DNA from 3 places in the Peribacillus sp. NPDC097895 genome. Region 1 is predicted to be linked to each of the others. Evidence: riboswitches for the same ligand, from Rfam matches in the RefSeq annotation. Region 1 holds a riboswitch; each other region holds the start of a gene.

Region 1 (6,657 bases):
CAATTCCGTCCAGGCATCATGGAACGCCTAGGACTGGGGTATGAGGCATTAAAACGGATCAATCCGAAATTGATTTACTGTTCCATCACGGGATTCGGCCAGACCGGTCCCTATAAGGACCGACCGGGCCATGATATCAATTATCTATCGATTGCAGGTTTATCAGGCTATTCCGGAACAAAAAGAGGCGGCCCTGCAAAAAACGGAACCCAAATAGCCGATCTTGCTGGAGGTTCACTGCATGCCGTTATCGGCATATTGTCTGCTGTCATTTACAGGGAGCGAACAGGGGAAGGCCAAGCCATCGACATCAGCATGACCGATTGCAGTTTTGCATTGAATGCCATATCAGCACCTCTGAATTTACAAGGGGACATGGAACTTGAGCCAGAGAAATTGATGTTAAACGGGGGATCTTTTTATGACTTTTACGAAACGAAAGATGGACGTTATTTTTCCGTTGGAAGTCTCGAGCCCCCATTTCGCAAAGCTTTATGTGAAGCCATCGGGGCACCGGAATTGTATGAACTGAGCATGGGCAGCGATGAAGAAAGCGGAATCCGATTCAAAACGTTCGTCCAACAAGCTTTCCTGGAAAAGGATTTCCATGAATGGCAGGAAATATTTGCTGACTTCGAGGCATGCGCAGAACCAGTGCTGACCTTTACCGAAGCGACCAACCATCCCCAATTGAAGGATAGGGGAATGATCGTCGAAGTACCTGACGGAAAAGGAAATGAACAGAAGCAAATTGCCTGCCCAATCAAAACATCGGTTTTCACCCCTGAATATAAACATGCGGGACTGAAGCCGGGACAAAGCAACGCAGAGATACTTCGTACCCTTAATGAAAAATAAGATCAAACAAGGCTATCACATTCCAATATTGGAGAGAGATAGCCTTGTTTTTGTATGAATCGGATTTTCGCAATAACGACGTAAATACCTCTGATGCGACAACATTTAGTAGGGCGAAATAAGTGGAAAGAGGACGAATTAAGTAGGAAGAAGATCGAATTAAGTGGGCGGAAGGCCGAATTAAAGGGAGGAAGGCCGAATTAAAGGGAGGAAGGTCGAATTAAGTAGGCGGAAGGCCGAATTAAAGGGAGGAAGGTCGAAATAAGTAAGAGGAAGGCCGAATTAAGTGGGCGGAAGGCCGAATTAAGTAGGCGGAAGGCCGAATTAAATTAAAAATGGCTAAATGGTTCTTAAATCGATGTTGAAAATCAATAAATAATGTTGTGAAAAATTACTAGTTATAACTAGTTTGGACTGGGTATTAGTGTATCATCCTTGTAAAAAGGTTCATAAGAAAATTTCTTTGATAAGGATGGTGGATTAAAATGTTTGGTCTCACTGATATCATTAAATTTCTATTTTCCTTTTTTTTGATTATGCCAATCGTTACGCTGATACATTTGAGCGGGCATATCTTCTTTGTGACGATTTTTGGAGGATCTGAAAAGAAAATCTTGATCGGTTGTGGTAATAAACTTTTCGCCTTTCGGAACATAGAGGTAAGGAAATATTATTTTTGGAATGGGACTTGCGAGTTCAGAGGATTGAAACATGATAATCGATTGACGAATATGCTGATTTATTTAGGGGGGGCTACCTTTAATTTAGTCAGTATGTTGATCATATATAGCTTAGTGTATCAGAATATCTTGGAAAGCTCGGTAATCTGGTATCAATTCATATATTTTTCCTTCTATGTAATGTTTTTCTCCTTATTTCCGATGTATTTTTCGGACGGGTCGCCTAGTGATGGGAAGGCCGCAGAATTGGTCTTGAAGAACAAGCTGGAAGATAGGGTGACCGATGATATATTTGTGAAGAAAGTGGATGATGAAGATAGCTGCAAGTAAAAAGGGGACGTGCTGATGGACGTTCTTTTTTTGTTGCTTTCAGCTTTAGGATCCATCATAAGGCTATTATATCGCCTTATGATGGATGTTTATATAACGTTCTAAGATTTTATGGACTCTACTATTTCACTGCTTGAGGATGAACTTGAAAGGACCAGAACAATGACCATGGCAATGGCAACGCCTGTTGCACCGATCCAGGTTATGGAAGAAAGGGATACTTGTTCTACAGCAACACCGCCAATTCCAGCACCGGCCGCCATGGCCAATTGCATCATCTACTGATTCAGACCGAGCATGACTCCTGATGATTCAGGCTCAAGGGTCGCTAAATGATATGGCTGTGTCGGCCCTGATGACCATGCTGCGAACGACCATAATGTAAGGATTATCAAAACGCCCATCAATGAATTCGTAACGATGGATAACATGATGATCATCACAATATGCAGCGCCATACCGCCAATTAGTGTAAATGATACACCCCATCGATCCATACTATATCCGCCAAACTTTGATCCGATCAGGCTGGCGATGCCGAATATAAGCAAAGCCGTGCTAAGTAGAGAGTCACTTATCCCTGATACGGATAGCAGGTAGGGGCTGCCGATTAGGTTGTTCGAATCCTGTAAATCAGTAATAATGTCGCCGCCTCGTCATTCCCAAACTTCTTTTGCTACATCAACGATGAATTTCAACTTCTCCCATTGTTGTTCTTCCGTAAGCTTGTTGCCATGATGGGTGGAAGCGAATCCGCATTGCGGGCTTAAGCATAGTTGTTCGAGGGGAACGAATTGTGAGGCCTCTTTAATGCGTGCCTTAACAGCTTCCTTGTCTTCAATTTCCCCATTTTTTGAAGTGACGACTCCCAGAACGACCCGGGCCCCGCCGTTTGGAATGTATTCCAATGGTTTAAAATCCCCTGAGCGGTTATCGTCATATTCCAAGAAGAATCCCTCTACTTTTTCTTTTGCCAATAATGTTGGGGCTATGCGTGCATAACTTCCTTCAAATGCCCACGTTGACTGGTAGTTTCCACGACATAAGTGTGTCGTGACGACCAAATCCTCGGGTTTTCCTTCCAATGCACCATTAATTACACGCAGTGCTAAATCGATTAATTGTTCTCTCGAATATTTTCCATCTTTGAACTGAAAATCTGGAGCTGAAAGTCTGGCAATATATACATCATCCAATTGAAGGTAACGCACACCTGCTTCATAAAAGGCTTTCAAAGCAGCTTGATACGCTTTAATGACATCATTTGCATAGTCCTCGATATCAGGATAGATGTCTTCATTATGAACACCGGCAGCAAACAATTGATTGGGACTGGGAATGGTTTGTTTGGCAACGGCACGTCCGTCCACTATTTTGTTCAATTCAATAAAGTCATGAATGAAGGGATGCTCGGGATTGAATGAAACCTTTCCTGTATTGCGAACATTATATCGCTCAGTTTGCACCCCATCGAATGTAAGACCTTTTTCAGTTACATATCCCTCGATGCCATTTAAATGTTCGAGGAAGTCAAAATGCCACCAAGTTCGTCTGAACTCCCCATCCGTCACGGCCTCTAATCCAACTTCAATTTGTTTATCGACAATCAATTCGATTTCTTCCGTTTCAACTTCACGAAGTCGCTCCGCCGAAATGGTACCTTCCTTCAATTGCTTTCTAGCTATATGTAAACGATCTGGTCTTAATAAACTTCCGACATGGTCCGCTCTAAATGGTGCTTTCGTTAATGTGATTGACATGTTGCATACCTTCTTCCCTTTGATAAAATAAACACCTCTTCTTAAAAATAAGAAGAGGTGTTGGCAACAAAGCTATTTACTCTTCTTATCTTCAAGTTTTACACTTCTGGAATTAGCACAGTACATGAAAAGTCTGTTGCTGAGGTATCAAAGGGCCAGTCCCTCCACCTCTCTGGATAAGAGTTGTCTATTAAATTAATTATGACTATACAGGGAGTTATGATAAAGGTCAAGGGTAGAGGCGGAAAATTTAGAATATAGCGATTATTCATAGTAGCTTTGCATGATGATTAACCACATTGGTGAACCTGGCATATGCTATAACCCACGCATGCGAGGTGGGTTATTGAAAGTCAGAGGGGGAAAGCCGGGATGAATACATTCGATCACTTTAATGTTTTTGGGAATGGTATACCGATAAAGGTAACTGCATCCATGCTAGAGAGAATTATAAACATGAAATCTAATGAGCAGAAAATAAAAGTCGAGATTACGCCAAAGCATATAGTGCTTTGGGGAACGACGGAAGTGAAAAAAATGATGTTTAAGAAAAATGTACCTTTCCGGATTACAATAAAACCGGTTCACGTTGATAATAGAACGATTTCATTTGAATTAGTGGAAATGAAACCTATTGATAGGAATTTCATTAATCATAAGATATTTAACAGACCGCCATTTTTTGAATTTGAAAATAGAATGATCAAAATGAATGTGAATGCTTGGAATATCGTGAGAAAAATCCCCGTGGGCACGATTAAATCGTATGAGCTTGTCGAAGGTGCATTGAAACTGAAAATCTCTTTATGATGAATCATCTTTAGGGGGATTTTACATACATTCTTCCCCGTACTGTATTGGGGATACCAGGTATGTTAGTGTAAGGATATGGTGACAAGTGATTCTTCGATAAGAAAAAATGTGTTTGATAAATCAAGCACTTTAAAATATACTAAAAAACTTAAAGTTTAGAGTTTTTCCGGGACATAAGGGGGAAAATGGATGGACCAGAAGATTTTGCCTGCCTCTGCAAGCATGAAGGATTTTGAAAGATTTCTAGATAGTTCCTATGAAATTGGTGTGTTTCTTGACTTGCATATTTCCCAATTGAAAAATGTAAGCATGATGGCCAAGCAGCATAATAAGAAAATGATTTATCATGTCGATTTAATCCATGGCATAAGAAGTGATGAATACGCGACAGAATTCATTTGTCAGGAGTATCACCCCTATGGGCTGATTTCGACAAAATCAAGCGTTATTTTGAAAGCGAAGCAAAAGGGAGTCATTGCCATCCAGCGAATCTTTTTAATAGACTCACATGCGCTGGAGAAAAGTTATAAGCTGGTACAGAAAACGAAGCCGGATTATATCGAAGTATTGCCGGGCGCAATGCCATGGATGATAAAAGAAGTGAAAGAACGATTACAAACTCCCATTTTTGCAGGTGGTCTTATACGGACTTCGGAAGAAGTCCTGAATGCCCTTGAAGCGGGAGCGTCCGCAATCACCACTTCCAAAACTGAATTGTGGGATATCGTCTAATAGGGTCAAAAGTCAAAAAAATTACAGAAAAAAGAATGAATCTTTCAGAAAATATTTGACAGCGTTTTCATAAACTAGTATATTTTGAATTACAAGTTAATACATGTGACGGAGATTAGGAGATTCACACCAGACATACTCATTTATTGAGGATAGTTCTGTTGTGAATCTCCTTTTATTTGTTGGTAAGGCATCATTCTATAAGAGGAGGGGTCATGTATGACTCCATTTTGGGGAGAAGTAGTAGGCACGATGATTTTAATTTTATTTGGTGCAGGTATTGGGGCAGGATCCTCCTTAAAGGGATCTTATGCCAAAGATGCTGGCTGGATTGTCATCACGATTGCATGGGGATTGGCTGTTACAATGGGTGTCTTTGCAGTAGGCTCCATAAGTGGAGCACATTTAAACCCGGCTGTTACAGTAGCATTGGCTATCAATGGAGATTTTCCTTGGGCTGATGTGCCAGGGTATATCGTGGCACAAATGATTGGGGCGATTATAGGCGCGACTCTAGTATTTTTGCATTATTTGCCTCACTGGAAAGCTACGGAGGATCCAGGTACAAAGCTTGGTGTGTTTTCAACCTCACCAGCTATCCCTCATACTTTTTCAAATCTTTTAAGTGAAATGATTGGTACATTCATCCTTGTTCTTGGCTTATTATTTATTGGAGCCGGCAAGTTTACAGAAGGTCTGAATCCATTTGCTGTCGGTTTATTGATTGTTGTTATCGGGATGTCGCTTGGAGGAACAACAGGCTACGCCATAAACCCTGCCCGTGACCTTGGACCTCGTATTGCTCACTTCCTTCTGCCTATACCGGGTAAGGGAAAATCGAATTGGGGCTATGCATGGATTCCGGTTGTTGGCCCGATTGTCGGTGGAGCGCTTGGAGCTGTCTTCTATAAAGCGGTGTTTTTAGGTGAAGTGACGACAATATTTTGGACTGTTCTAGGAGTAAGCCTGATAATATTGGTATTAGCATATGCTTTTGGAAAAAAGCAGTCACGTGAGTTAGAAATTAGCAACATTGCTAGTTAAAAATAAAAGGGGGGAAACGCATTATGGAAAAATATATCTTATCTTTAGATCAAGGAACAACAAGTTCGCGGGCGATTCTATTTAACGAAAAGGGGGAAATCGTACATTCTTCCCAGAAGGAATTCACTCAGTTTTTCCCGAAACCAGGCTGGGTCGAGCATAATGCAAATGAGATTTGGGGATCGATTCTAGCGGTCATTGCCGGTGTACTGTCTGAATCCGGTGTCAAGCCAGAGCAAATTGCCGGTATCGGGATTACTAATCAGCGTGAAACGGCAGTCGTTTGGGATAAGGAAACAGGAGCACCTGTTTATAATGCCATCGTATGGCAGTCCAGACAAACAAGTGAAATCTGTGACGATTTGAAGGGAAAGGGATTAAATGATCTATTCCGGGATAAAACGGGTTTGCTGATAGATGCTTATTTTTCAGGTACAAAA
Region 2 (6,657 bases), on a different contig from region 1:
ATTAAACAACTGATTTATTTTTTAGCTATTGCTGAAGAAGATAGTATAACCAAAGCAGCAGCCCGATTACACATGGCTCAACCACCACTTAGTAAACAGTTAAAAATGTTAGAAGATGAATTAGAGGTGAAACTGTTTGAAAGAAACACGAGAAATTTAAAAATTACGGACGTAGGGAAAAGGCTGCAATACAGGGCAAAGCAGATTATAGAGTTAACTGAAACAACAATCAGTGAATTGAAGGATTACGATGAAGGAAGTCGTGGAACATTACGAATTGGGACGCTTGCCTCTACTGGCGATGCTATTTTGCCTATACGAATATATAACTTCAATCAGTTATATCCTAATATTAGTTTTCAAATTAAACACCGTAGTACACCAGAGATTTTAGATATGTTAAAAAAAGGATTAATAGATATTGGTATCGTTCGCACTCCCATCAATTCAGAATATTACGATTCAATTCTCTTGCCTGAAGAACCTATGGTTGCAGTGACAGCTGGCACACCATTATGGGAAAAAAATGAATCATCCATAACCCTCTCTGATCTAGCAGATCAGCCATTACTTGTACTTAATAGATATGAGAATATAATTACGCAGGCGTGTCGAAATGCTGGATTTGAGCCTAATATACTTGGGAAAATTGATGATACTAAATCAATTCTACTCTGGGCAAACCTAGGCATAGGAACGGCAATTGTTCAGCGAGATTGGCTAGAATTATTTAAAAATGCTGATTTAAAGTATAAGGAAATATCAGAAGCATCATTAGTTACGCAGACTGCCATAGTTTGGATGAAAAATCAGTATATGTCCTCTGCCTCTCGTCACTTTCTTGAAACATTTCTTACAGACTGAAATTTAAAGGCGGTCATTATCCATTCTAATTCTATTTTATTTAACCAGGAGGTGTGATAATCATCTTAAACTAGACTGCACCGTTAGATGTATAAAGAAAAAGCGCCCTTTCATAAACATGAAAATCGTAGTTATAAGGATGTTTGTCATTCATAACCCCTTCAAAAGATATTTCATTCCATTTATTGAAATTAACTTTTGGAAAAAAAGTATCTCCTTCGAATTCATGATGAATTTTTTCAATATACATCTTCTCAACATAAGGGAGAACATATGATCAATCTGTTCTCCCTCGAAAATAAAAATCTCTTCTTCATCTTTAAATAACTCAAAATCATCTTCGTTTGAATAGGTAATTTCACAAGAGACAAAGTTAAAATCTTTGTCTCTTGTCAAAAAAATATTCCTACTGTCAGGTAAAGCCCTCCGATGACACGAGGCTCTTTCTACCCAATATGTACTTTCCATCTATAGTGCTTTATCCACAACATTTGGTTCGTCCTTTAGAGTTGACTCCTTATACTATTCACAATCCATATTCCTATCAGCAAAGGAAAAAAACTTTACAACTAGAATCAATCAGTGTCTTATATATAAAAAGGGTATTTCCAAGTCGTAAAACGACTTAATTAAGAGCACTAATAGCCTAGTACTACATTAAATAATTCACAATTGTGGCAGAAGAGTTGCATTTTTTCCTTGCCGCAATGCATTTTCAGATGACACAACCACCCTCTTTTGCTTTTCTACCATAAGACTTTATGCACTCCTATATTGGTCTAAATTTGTGAACCAACGTGAATGCGTACGGTTTTACAAAACAGTCACTAATGGTTACTTGGATCGTTCTCCTTTGGTTTACCGAATATAAAACAAAAACCGCACGAGTGAAAAAAACACTGTGCGGTTAAATATATAATAGTTTCAAGGATTGGCGCGTCTTCAAAGGAGAAACTGTGGCTATATTGCATTTCTTCCGCTTCTCCCATACATCTCTTAGTTCTTGACCCCCTGTATCTAATGATTCAGGGGGTTGTTTCATTTTAAGAAGCACGTTTCTTCGTTACATCTACTCCCGCCTGAAATCGTGGAAAACCAATCAAGATCGCTATTACTCCACAAACGCCAATTAAAAGTGGGTAATATGAATATGGCAAGATGCTAATCGGAGAAATCTTTGCTACCCCCGCCGCTACCAGAAGCTGGGCCCCATATGGAATTAACCCTTGGATACAACAGGCAAAAACGTCAAGCAGGCTCGCGGATTTACGGGGATCAATCCCATACTTTTCAGCAATATTTTTGGCAAGAGGTCCGGCAATGATTATTGAAATCGTGTTATTGGCCGTTGAAAGGTTCGTCAAACTAACAAGCCCGGCAATGCTGAATTCAGCGCCTTTTTTTGTTTTACTATTTCGGGTCACGACTTGGAGAAGATAATCAATGCCGCCATTATGCCTGATGACAGCCACCATACCTGCAATCAAAATGGCCAGGAAAGAGATTTCATACATTCCCGCCATCCCCTCTCCCGTTTTTTGAATGACATCCAACAGTTTATAACTGCCATCCGCCATACCGATAATTCCTGCAAATACTATTCCAGTGGTAAGAACCAGGAACACATTGACTCCTGCCAATGCTGTGATCAATACACCAAGATAAGGAAGGATCTTCACCCAATTATATGAATGTTGGGAGATGGCGGCTTGTTCTCCCATCGTTAACATTCCAAGGATGACACATGTGATGATGGCAGCAGGTAACACGATGAAAAAATTCACCTTAAACTTATCCTTCATTTTAGTGCCCTGGGTACGAACTGCCGCGATTGTCGTATCTGATATGAAGGATAGGTTATCACCAAACATCGCACCACCGATAACGGCGGCCATTGAAAGGGCAAGCGATATGTCAGTTTGCTCACTAATTCCCACCCCTATAGGTGCAAGCGCTACAATCGTTCCCATACTTGTCCCCATTGATAAAGAAATAAAACAAGCGATAATGAAAATCCCTACCATTAAAAGATTTTGCGGAAAAACCGCTAGGGCAAGATTCACCGTTGATTCAACTGCCCCCATGCCATTTGCAACTTCTGAAAAAGCGCCGGCCAAAATGAAAATGATAACCATTAACATAATATTGGAGTCCCCGGCACCTTTACAAAAGATTTCAACCTTTTCATTGAAAGACTCTTTTCGATTCATTGCCAATGCGGCGGCTGATGCAATTGAAATCGCTACAATCACAGGAAATGAATAAAAATCTCTTGTAATGACCCCTGAACCTATAAATAAAATTAGAAAAACGACAAATGGGATCAACGCCCATGGATTCCCTTTATTGTTTGTACTCATGATGAACACCTCTTTTTATTTTTCCCATGACATGTGTCACAGCTCTTATTCTTTTAACAGCTTTCGCAAATTCCCCCTATTAAAAGATGATAATATCCCAGTCATGGAAGAATGCTTAAAAAACTGTAAGCAAAAAAAGACCCCTTCTTTTAAACACAAGAAGAGGTCTTTTAATTTATAAAAAACACCCTCCTTATCTTTCAGGCGAGAATCTGCCTGCTGGATTTGGCACAGCACTCCTATTAAGTCTGCTGCCGAGACATCTTCGGGCCAGTCCCTCCGTCTCTCTTGATAAGAAGATTTACATTATATAGTGAAAATAATATCAAATGTCACGATGTCCTCAGGATAGTGCAGGCTGGAAACTTGCCGAAACCACTCTAAGTATAGACGAGTCCACTCTCTGAAAGTGACATCGAATGTCAAAATGAAAAGTAAATATAAGAGTACAGCATTTTGTCTATTATCGCAAGGTTAAGTTAAAAATTATTTCACATGATTAAAAACGGATTTTTATAAGTGCAGTAAATAAGTTTTATTAACATTACACTACCTAATATCGCCATTTATTGGGAAGGAATGAATATAAAAAAGAGGTCTAAAGACCTCTCAACAAATTTGTTGTATTAGGTTAGGTGAATTATTTTTAGTCGAGTTCACATCAGTCGATACTTCAAATGCTTCCATCTGTTCCGAATCGAATGACTTTAAATATTGCTGCAGATAGGCCGCATCATTAATGGATGGATTCAACCAATCTTTTTCATCTTCCGGTTTAAGGATGACTGGCATTCGATCATGAATGCTGGTCATTAGCTCATTAGGAACGGTTGTTATAACAGAGCAAGAATAGATACTGATGCCTTCGGGAGATTTCCAGGATTCCCAAAGACCGGCCATTCCAAATGGAGCATGATTCTTAAGTTTTATTCGCATCGGTATTTTTCGCTCGGGTGTCTTCTTCCATTCATAAAAAGAGTCAGCGACTATCAAGCATCGTTTCTTCTTATACGCATTCTTGAAGCTTGCCTTCTCAGCAATGGTTTCTGCCCTTGCATTGATCATTTTGTAACCCACTTTTTCGTCTTTTGCCCAAAAAGGAATGAGTCCCCACCGAAGATATCCAAGTCGATTCCTAGTTCCGTCATTAATGACGGAGAGCACGGAGTGGGAAGGTGCTATATTATAACTGTATTGGTATTCCTCATCAAATGATCCTTGGATTTCAAACCGTTCTTTTATTTCTTCAATGTCAGTGAAAAGGGTGAAACGTCCACACATAATATCGCCTACCGTATAAAGATTTATTACAGTGTAACAAATGGAACGGGCGGGCACAAATCAGCGTTCTAAAATCCTGATGTCGGTAAATGGTTGATTAAATAATTCACTGGAAATTAAAAGAGTGCCAAGGACTTCTCTTTCATCTTCAGCTTTAATGATTTCTGACAAAATTAAAGTACTGCCATTCCTGACCGTTACATTATATTCATTCATAAGATCCCCCCTCATAAGACTAGATGGTTGTTATTATAAACCAAAAAACCAGAAGTATCAGTATTGAACTTTGGTAGAGTCATAGTTAATCCTCTTATGGTGAGTCTGCCATAGATGTTCCTTTAAATACTGTTGCTCCAAAGGTTTAATCAATCGTAGTAATGCCGGGACCGTAAATCCTTGTACGGAAGCGTTACATTTACACGTACGTAAAAAAGACTATCCATGAATTTAGTGAAATATGTTAATTTCATGGATACTAAATGATATAGCACTCGTAGGATTCTTGATTATAATTGAAATAGCGTGCTTTATAAATTGGCTTTGTTAAACATTAATGTTGATTTTTTGAACAAATAAAAGAGACCACTTATTGTGGTCTCTTTAGTGCATCCTATGGAAGCAAAGAAAATAAATAAAGAGATAGCAATATTCATATACCCCCAAAATCCTTTTCTGTCTTTTTGAAGTTCGGCTAATCCTGTCACCAACATAAGTGCCCCAAGGAAAAACACTTAATACGCCTGGACACCAGAAACAAAAGAACTAACATTAAATGATGCTAGTAATGCAAAATCCAATACAAGCACTCCCATAAACACAGACCAACCTCATATTTTTAAGAAGTAGTAGTATTGAAATCTCCGGTCCTCCTAACCTTGGGGGGATTGGTATCAAAATTTTCTTTCAGACTTATTAATTTAACGCCTTAGTTTTCAAATATATACAAGATTGATAAGCTCTCTCGTACACAACCTTTAAAAACTTTTAGTTATCACTACCAGACATTTACTCTGCTAAGACCTTCGTACATTGATATTGTTTAAGCATATCTAATTGTCGATTTAAGCCTAGCTGCTGTGTACTTTAATATTCTTTTTTTCTTCTTTTTCACAATTACATTTCTTGTTTTTTCTTTTCCCACAAATGATTCCTCATATATGTACGTACTGGCTTGCACACTATTACTACTACAATATATAAGCGGTTCTTAAAATCATACTTTACTCAAACTAATAAACTTTATTTCAAGGTTACACATGGATTCATCATAGCTGTATGAGATTTTTGATCGTGAGCATCATTTTGCTAATGCCCACATTATGTTAAAGAGCCCTTGCCTACTAACCAATATATCTTTGTGAAATTAATATATTCTATCGAGTTGTATACCATAATACATAACAAGTAATTTGTTTATCAACTCCTTATGCCGCATAGCACGGCAAGATATAGGGAATGACGTAGTCTGCTCGAACCTCTTTTAGTCATACGATTAATGGTTGCCGTAAACATACCCAGTGAGTAAAGGCACATCCTGTTAGAGATAGTTACACCACAATAGGTCCCTTGGGAACCAAGAGGTTTGTCGTCTTTCACTTTTATTGTTTACGTATGAATTTATTCAATTAAAAAAGGATATTTTCTCTAAGTCCTCTTCCGGTATCGGGCCCGCCTATTTGCACCAGAACCTTCCCATTTAGTAAAGCCTTCTTCCCAACGTTTTTATTAATTTCATATTGATCTATATGAAAACATGAGCAAAATAAAGAAAAACTTCAAAAACATGAGATTAGTCCCCATGACGCTCGCTTTCATTCGCTCATTACCAATAAATTGTCACTTTAATAAGGAATATCGACTTCGTAAAAAGATAACAAAAGAGAAATGAATGACAGTCATTCATAACATAATAAATCAAGGTGGTAATTTCACATGTTAAAATTATGGAAATCCGTTATTGAGTCGTTAGAGGTTCTAGATAAGGCTTATCATATAGCTGAAAAGAAGCGCGAACTTTCTTATGTAGAAATGTTCAAAAAAATAGCAGCCAAATAAATAGAGAGGTGATTTGATGCATGTAGATTGCAAAGTATGATCCCCTGTTCGTTTCCAATATGGAATGAGCAGGAGATCCCTTTTATTTGATGCTGTA
Region 3 (6,657 bases), on a different contig from region 1:
TCTTCTACTTGTGGGAAGTACAGGAAATGGCAAGACATCCTTTATTCAGTCAATAGTTGGGGAGAGTATTGCTGCCGAAGATCATTCGTCCCTAGTAAGTGTCAAAGACGGGGATGACTTGGAAATCCTCGAAATTACCGATACAGATCGCAAAGCTGTCATGGAGTTAACTGAATTGGATGAAACACGCCGTCAGCGCGGGACGATTGTCGATGTTACCCTTATTAGTGATTACCTCAGAAATAATCGTCTGCGATTATTGGATACACCGGGGTTCAATGGCGAAATAAGCGTGGAATCCGACTTCCAAAGCTATTTGCATGGCAGTGATGGCCTGATGTTCGTTCTAGATGCCCGGGCGCCATTCACCGGAAGTGAACGGGACCTGTTATTGGAAATTCAAATGATGGCCCCGAAACTTCCGATTCATTTCTTATTAAATAAAATGGATACGATATACAGTGATCAAGTCGCAGTTCGAATGGAAGACGAAACATGGGATAAAGTGAATGCATACTTCCCGAATGCGAAAGTATTCGCCTTCTCCAAACTTTATGACAGCAAGCAGCAATTGAAGGACCTTTCAGTTTTCCTTCAATCGAATTATCAAGATGATAATTGGAAAGAAAAAAGGTCTGAAAAAATCCTTGCTTTCATTCGTAAAACATTATCTAACCTGTTAGAAAAACGGGCAGCTAATGAGCGTAAATGTGAGCACTCCATTTCTTGGAATGAACAGATGGAAATCAAACTAAATGGAGCGGTCAACCAACTGGCTGATTTGGAAAAAGAAAAAAGTGAGAATATCATAAGGTCATATCGTTCGCTTAAAGATGAAGTGAAAAATCAACTTTATTCCAAAATTCCTGAATTACTGAGGGATTGTTCTAAATCGTTAACCGAAAGCAGTGATTTCAGTCAGGTCCATATACAGTTAAACCAGGAAATGAATGAGCGGATCCAAGCATTCATATCTGATAAAATCATGCCGCAGTATTACCGTTCCCTTCAAGATTGGATTGCCAGTTCCCAAATGGAATTCGCACAAAGCCAACAATTTATGGATGAGATGAGTGCTGGTTTCAATGAATTATACAAAGAAGAACGAATTACGCTTGCAGGTGACTTCAGAGTATTGGATGACTGGCGTCGTGATGCCGATCGGATGACAAGCAGTATCCGCATCGATGACGTTAATATCCTTATGCGCAGGACTCCATCACAATTGCTGCTTAAAGGAGCAGGAAAGCTGTTTGGGGCGATACCGCAAAATAAAGCCAATATGTACAATCGTTATAAGAAATACCTGGAAAGTGAAGATTACCTGGATGTTGCTGAGATGATCACTGAACGTTTCCTTACCCAATTCGGGTTGTTTGAAAAATCCCTGGATCGTGACATTGCACTTTTCTATCGCAGTTCATTTGCCTTACTTCAAAAAACAATTGAACAAACGCAGACTGAAATTAAAGACTACCAGGCAGCATTGGAGCATATGAAAGAAAATCCGGAAGTTTACCGTGATCCAATCACTTTGTTTGAAGTGAAATTACGTCAGTTGGAGAGACTTGAAAAAATTGAGAAAAAACGTCTAGCCCAACTGCAAAGAAAATAAAAAATAAACAGAAACATTTCAAATATTCAAAAATCTATTGACTTTATGACTATATCCCGATAAAGTGATAATTACGAAAAACGTATTACAATATATTCTCTTATCAAGAGTGGCGGAGGGACTGGCCCTAAGATGCCCAGCAACCGTTCCATTAGGAATTGGTGCTAAATCCTGCAAAACAGAAATGTTTTGACAGATAAGAGAGGGACAAGTCTGCAAAACAGCTGATCAAACCTCTCTATACTAGAGAGGTTTTTATTTTAGGATTTACACCAACTTGATTGATGCGAATAATAAGAGATTTTAGGGGGGAACAAGATGAGAAGGTCTATTAAAGGGGTATTCGTTTCAGCCATCGCTTCGGCTTTGCTATTAACGGGGTGCTCAACAGGGCAGAGTTCTACAGAAGCGAAGAAAGAAGAAAAGGTATCATTTGAAAATGTACCGGAAAGATTTGCCGAAGGGGAAGGAGCCAAAATCAAAGTGATCCGTAAAATTGGCGGAGATGATCATACGGCTCAATACTTAGCCGGAGCGAAGGAAGAAGGAGAAGATTTAGGGTTTCAAGTGGATACATATACAGCCAATGGAGATACGGCTAAATTCCATGATGCCATCGCCCAGGCTTTGGAGGAAGATTATGACGGCTATATCATCTCCCATGGGGATGATGCAGCGACAGTGAATGACGTTCAAAAGTTGGTTGATGCAGGTAAAAGCGTTGTCACCTTCGATTCTATTAGTGATCTATCCAAAATAGACGGTGTGACATTAACCTCACAGGATGATGAGGCGCTGGCAACACTCGCTTTTGATAAATTGATAGAAGAACAGAAAGGTAAAGCTTCAATTGCCTATCTTTGGGTGGATGGTTTCCCTCCAATGGTAAGACGAAACGCAGTCTATCAGGAAAAATTAAAAGAAAATCCTGGGATTAAAGAAGTCGAAAGATTCGGAGTGGCATCAGCTGATACTTCCGTTCAGACACAGAATGCAGTAGCCGCAATGCTGAATAAATATCCTAAAGGAAAATTGGATGCAATATTTGCAACATGGGATGCCTTCGCTATTGGAGCGGCACGGGCTATTAAAGAAGCAGGCCGGGATGAAGTGAAGATATATGGAATTGATGTATCAAATGCAGATCTTCAGGAAATCCAATCAGCTGATAGCTCATGGTCCTACACGGCAGCAGTCGATCCCAAATTGATCGGTGCAGTGAATATGAGGTTATTGGCAAAAAAATTAGCGGGCGAAGAAACGCCGCAAACATATGACTTAAAGGCTTCACTAATTTCACAAAAGCAAATCCAAGCTTCAAAAGAAGCGGTAAACATGTCCAATCTATCTGGTATTGTCGATGGCTGGGGTGTATCAGCAGAATTTGAAGAGGATTGGATGAAAGTTTTGAAAGACCATTATAAAAAGTAAAAAGAGACACTCTCTTTCAGTAGAAGGGAGTGTCTGTTCAATAGGGGGGATGGACATGGGCACACAACTAGAAATGAAGAAGATCTCGATTGAGTTTCCTGGGGTAAAGGCGCTAAGTGAAGTTGATTTTTCTGCACAATCAGGGACAGCACATGCATTGGTCGGTGCAAACGGAGCAGGGAAATCGACGTTAATGAAAGTTTTATCAGGAGCTCATGTTCATTATTCAGGTGAAATTTTTTTAAATGGGATGAAGCAGGATATCCGTTCGCCAAAGGAGGCGCAGGAACAAGGCATTCAAATTGTGCATCAGGAAGTAGATACCGCACTGATCCCCTATTTAACGGTTGGGGAAAATGTAATGTTGAATGATATGGTCCAAAACATGGGCAAAAAACAGATGGTACATTGGAAAGAGCTGCACAACAAAGCCTCTTATATTCTTGATGATATGAAAATTCGTGTCTCTTCAAAAAAGCTGGTAAGAGACCTTACCTTGGCTGAAAAACAGATGGTCCTGATAGCGAGGGCCGTTTCGACAGAATGCAAATTCTTGATTCTCGATGAACCAACTGCTCCGTTAAGTCATACGGAGACGACAGAACTTTTTCGAATTGTAAATGAATTAAAGCAAAAAGGTGTGGGAATCATTTTCATTTCCCATCGTCTCCCTGAGATATTTGAAATCTGTGAGGAAATTACGATCATGAGAAATGGAGAGCGTGTCACTTGTCGAAAAATGGAGGAAATCACGCGAACCGAAGTGGTCGAGAGTATGCTCGGGAAAACCATGGATGAACAGTTCCCTGAAGTGAATTCTTCGATTGGACAGGTTGTACTGGAAGTGAAGGGATTGTCAGATGCAGCGAAAGTTAAAAATGTTAGCCTTCATCTAAAGGCAGGCGAGATAATCGGCTTGGCAGGGCTGGTCGGTGCTGGGAAAACGGAGCTGTGTAAAGCCCTTTTCGGTCATACTTCGATCACAGCGGGTGAAGTCGTCCTGAATGGCCGAAAACTTACTTTGAAATCGCCGCATCATGCAGTGAAAAGCGGACTGGCACTAGTACCGGAGGAACGCAGGAAAGAAGGAGTCCTTGTTCAGGAAACGGTTACGGCAAACTTGACTGCAGCCAGTATCGGCAAATTCTGCAAGACATTCAGCTTCGTGGATCGTAAGGCCGAAAAAGAAAAAGCGAAGGAACTGATTGCGAGCCTCGACATTAAAACTCCTTCAGGGGAAGTGAGAGTCGAAAACCTTTCAGGTGGTAACCAGCAAAAAGTTGCCATTGGGAAGTGGTTATTAGCCGATGCGGATGTATATATATTCGATGAACCCACAAAAGGGGTCGATGTTGGAGCTAAGAAGGATATATTCGAATTGATTGCACAGCTTGCGAGAAATGGGAAAGCCATCATATATGCATCATCCGAACTTTCCGAAATCATTGGCATCACCAATCGGACATATGTGTTATATGACGGGAGCACTGTCATTGAATTAGAAACGAGCAAAACCAGCGAAGAAGAACTACTATTCTATTCTACAGGAGGAAAATAGGATGAGCGTACCCATTCCTGTTACACAGACAGCGAAAGCAAAGAAAAAAGTGGACCTGTTCGACTTTTTCTATAAATACGGCACAATATTGACAATCATCATTTTGATTGGCATCTTTGCCCTGTCCAATCCGTCTTTCATTCAAACCAATAACCTGATTAACATCCTACGTTCCATATCAATCGTTACCATCATTGCGATCGGCATTACGATATCCTTAACGGTGGATGGCTTCGACCTTTCCGTCGGTTCTGTCGCATCATTGGCAAATGCTATCGTCATATCAATGTTCGTCTGGTTTTCACAGGATACATTGATTGCCATTTTATCTGCAATCGGTGCTTCAATTGTCGTAGGGGCCTTGAATTCATTCATGATCGTTAAATTGAGAATCCCCGATATGCTGATGACATTGGCTACTATGTTCATTATCCAGGGCATTGCCCTTACCTATACAAAAGGGGCGACGGTTTCGCAAAATATGGTCATGCCCGATGGAACGTTTGCTACTGGACTGATCAGTCCGCTTTTCGCAAAAATTGGGCAGGTACCATGGATCATATTGATCATGGCAGTCATTGTGATAGCGACCCATATCTTTTTGACTTATACGAAGCATGGTCGCTATATGTACATTATTGGGGGAAATAAGGAAGCGGCGAGACTTTCCGGGATATCGGTAAATAAATACAAAGTGCTTGCCTATCTGCTTTCAGCACTACTTGCGGCGATTGGGGGAATTGTCCTTGCTTCAAGGGTCATGACATCAGAAATCAATTCAGGATCCCCCTATTTAATGGACGCTGTTGCAGCAGCCTTCATTGGTTCCTCCGTTTTGGGAGCGGGAAAACCAAATGCCTTTGGAACCTTTGTTGGTGCAGTTCTTATCGGAATCCTTCAAAATGGGCTGATCATGATGTCTGTGCCCTATTATGCGATGGATATCGTCAAAGGTACAGTGCTGGCCCTTGCGCTCGCGGTAACTTATTACAAACAAAAACACTGAAATGATAGAAATCCTACAATTGTGAATTTTGAAGATTGATAAAAATCCTGTTGGATATGCAACAGGATTTTTCCTTTTTAAAAAGGGACGGGTTATGGATATGAATTTTCGCATCTTCATTATTTTACTAATAATAATGAACTCTTTTCACTTACGCTAAAATCGGGGCAGGAGATCCCTCAATGTTGAAGTATAAACAGTGACCACGATAGCAAAATTTTAAAGGGAACTTACTTAACCTTTTAATAAGATTGATAATGATCTATTGTAAAGTATGAACATTCATATCCTATACTTATCTAAGGAGAGTGTAACTTATGCGAGAAACCTGTGTTCCGACTGGCGTGAAACCAAATGATACTGGCTTTGGATATACGTTGTCCTTAATAGGCGGCAAATATAAAATGATCATTATATATTGGCTGTCTGAAAATAAGGTTATGCGGCATAATCAGCTGAAGCGAAGTATCGGTACCATTTCCTTTAAAACGCTAAGCATCATGTTAAAAGAGTAGGAGACCGACGGCCTTATCATACGCAAGGAATTTCCCCAAATACCTCCAAAAGTAGAATATTCATTATCTGAACGTGGTCGTTCTCTCATTCCATTGTTAAATATGATGTGCGAGTGGGGAGAGAAAAACAGTTTGCCAGCTCAGGAGACTATACGGCCGTAAGTGTAGATATTTTGATTAAATCAAAAGAAGTATTTCCTAAACAAGGAAATACTTCTTTAATGAAACTGCCTATTAAAGGTTGTCAACAAAATTCAAATAATCTTGTGCGCTTTTTTCCAATTCGCTTGCGGAAGGCTCATTTTCAGCCCCATAAAACGCAAAGAATGATCGATAATCTGCATTGCAGTATAGGAAGGTAGTTTCAAAGGGAGATAATAAATGTTCAAGTGTGTAGCGATATCTTCCCTCTTCACTATAATCCTCTTTGTTAATTCCAGCAGATACAGCTAAAGCAGCTTTGCGATTCTTTAATTTATCGCCTCCATTTGAACCATAAGCCCAACCATAAGTAAAAACATCGTCAAGCCAT

Evidence for each region. Region 1 has a riboswitch for S-adenosylmethionine ahead of ACQKMH_RS16430 (5-methyltetrahydropteroyltriglutamate--homocysteine S-methyltransferase). Riboswitches for the same ligand answer to the same signal wherever they lie in the genome.
Region 2: linked by a shared signal. The riboswitch ahead of ACQKMH_RS11210 (Na+/H+ antiporter NhaC family protein) and the one ahead of ACQKMH_RS16430 (5-methyltetrahydropteroyltriglutamate--homocysteine S-methyltransferase) in region 1 are both predicted to bind S-adenosylmethionine.
Region 3: linked by a shared signal. The riboswitch ahead of ACQKMH_RS22970 (sugar ABC transporter substrate-binding protein) and the one ahead of ACQKMH_RS16430 (5-methyltetrahydropteroyltriglutamate--homocysteine S-methyltransferase) in region 1 are both predicted to bind S-adenosylmethionine.

What each region holds. Positions count from the first base shown of each region.
Region 1 is NZ_JBNNSH010000003.1:30,271-36,927, reverse strand. Features, by position in the region: gene ACQKMH_RS16445 (CaiB/BaiF CoA transferase family protein) at 1-858, shown strand, start outside; gene ACQKMH_RS16440 (hypothetical protein) at 1,344-1,868, shown strand; partial or broken gene ACQKMH_RS16435 (MFS transporter) at 1,970-2,473, opposite strand; gene ACQKMH_RS16430 (5-methyltetrahydropteroyltriglutamate--homocysteine S-methyltransferase) at 2,525-3,628, opposite strand; SAM riboswitch class I at 3,711-3,811, opposite strand; gene ACQKMH_RS16425 (hypothetical protein) at 4,001-4,438, shown strand; gene ACQKMH_RS16420 (glycerol-3-phosphate responsive antiterminator) at 4,631-5,173, shown strand; gene ACQKMH_RS16415 (MIP/aquaporin family protein) at 5,393-6,217, shown strand; gene glpK (glycerol kinase GlpK) at 6,241-6,657, shown strand, end outside.
Region 2 is NZ_JBNNSH010000001.1:2,334,199-2,340,855, forward strand. Features, by position in the region: gene ACQKMH_RS11200 (LysR family transcriptional regulator) at 1-864, shown strand, start outside; partial or broken gene ACQKMH_RS11205 (dihydrofolate reductase) at 935-1,321, opposite strand; gene ACQKMH_RS11210 (Na+/H+ antiporter NhaC family protein) at 1,908-3,224, opposite strand; SAM riboswitch class I at 3,415-3,522, opposite strand; gene ACQKMH_RS11215 (SOS response-associated peptidase) at 3,834-4,505, opposite strand; gene ACQKMH_RS11220 (hypothetical protein) at 4,566-4,721, opposite strand; gene ACQKMH_RS11225 (DUF3953 domain-containing protein) at 5,033-5,236, opposite strand; gene ACQKMH_RS11230 (hypothetical protein) at 6,438-6,560, shown strand.
Region 3 is NZ_JBNNSH010000006.1:89,502-96,158, forward strand. Features, by position in the region: gene ACQKMH_RS22965 (GTPase domain-containing protein) at 1-1,615, shown strand, start outside; SAM riboswitch class I at 1,713-1,818, shown strand; gene ACQKMH_RS22970 (sugar ABC transporter substrate-binding protein) at 1,934-3,046, shown strand; gene ACQKMH_RS22975 (sugar ABC transporter ATP-binding protein) at 3,102-4,604, shown strand; gene ACQKMH_RS22980 (ABC transporter permease) at 4,606-5,610, shown strand; partial or broken gene ACQKMH_RS22985 (winged helix-turn-helix transcriptional regulator) at 5,928-6,287, shown strand; gene ACQKMH_RS22990 (NAD(P)H-dependent oxidoreductase) at 6,360-6,657, opposite strand, start outside.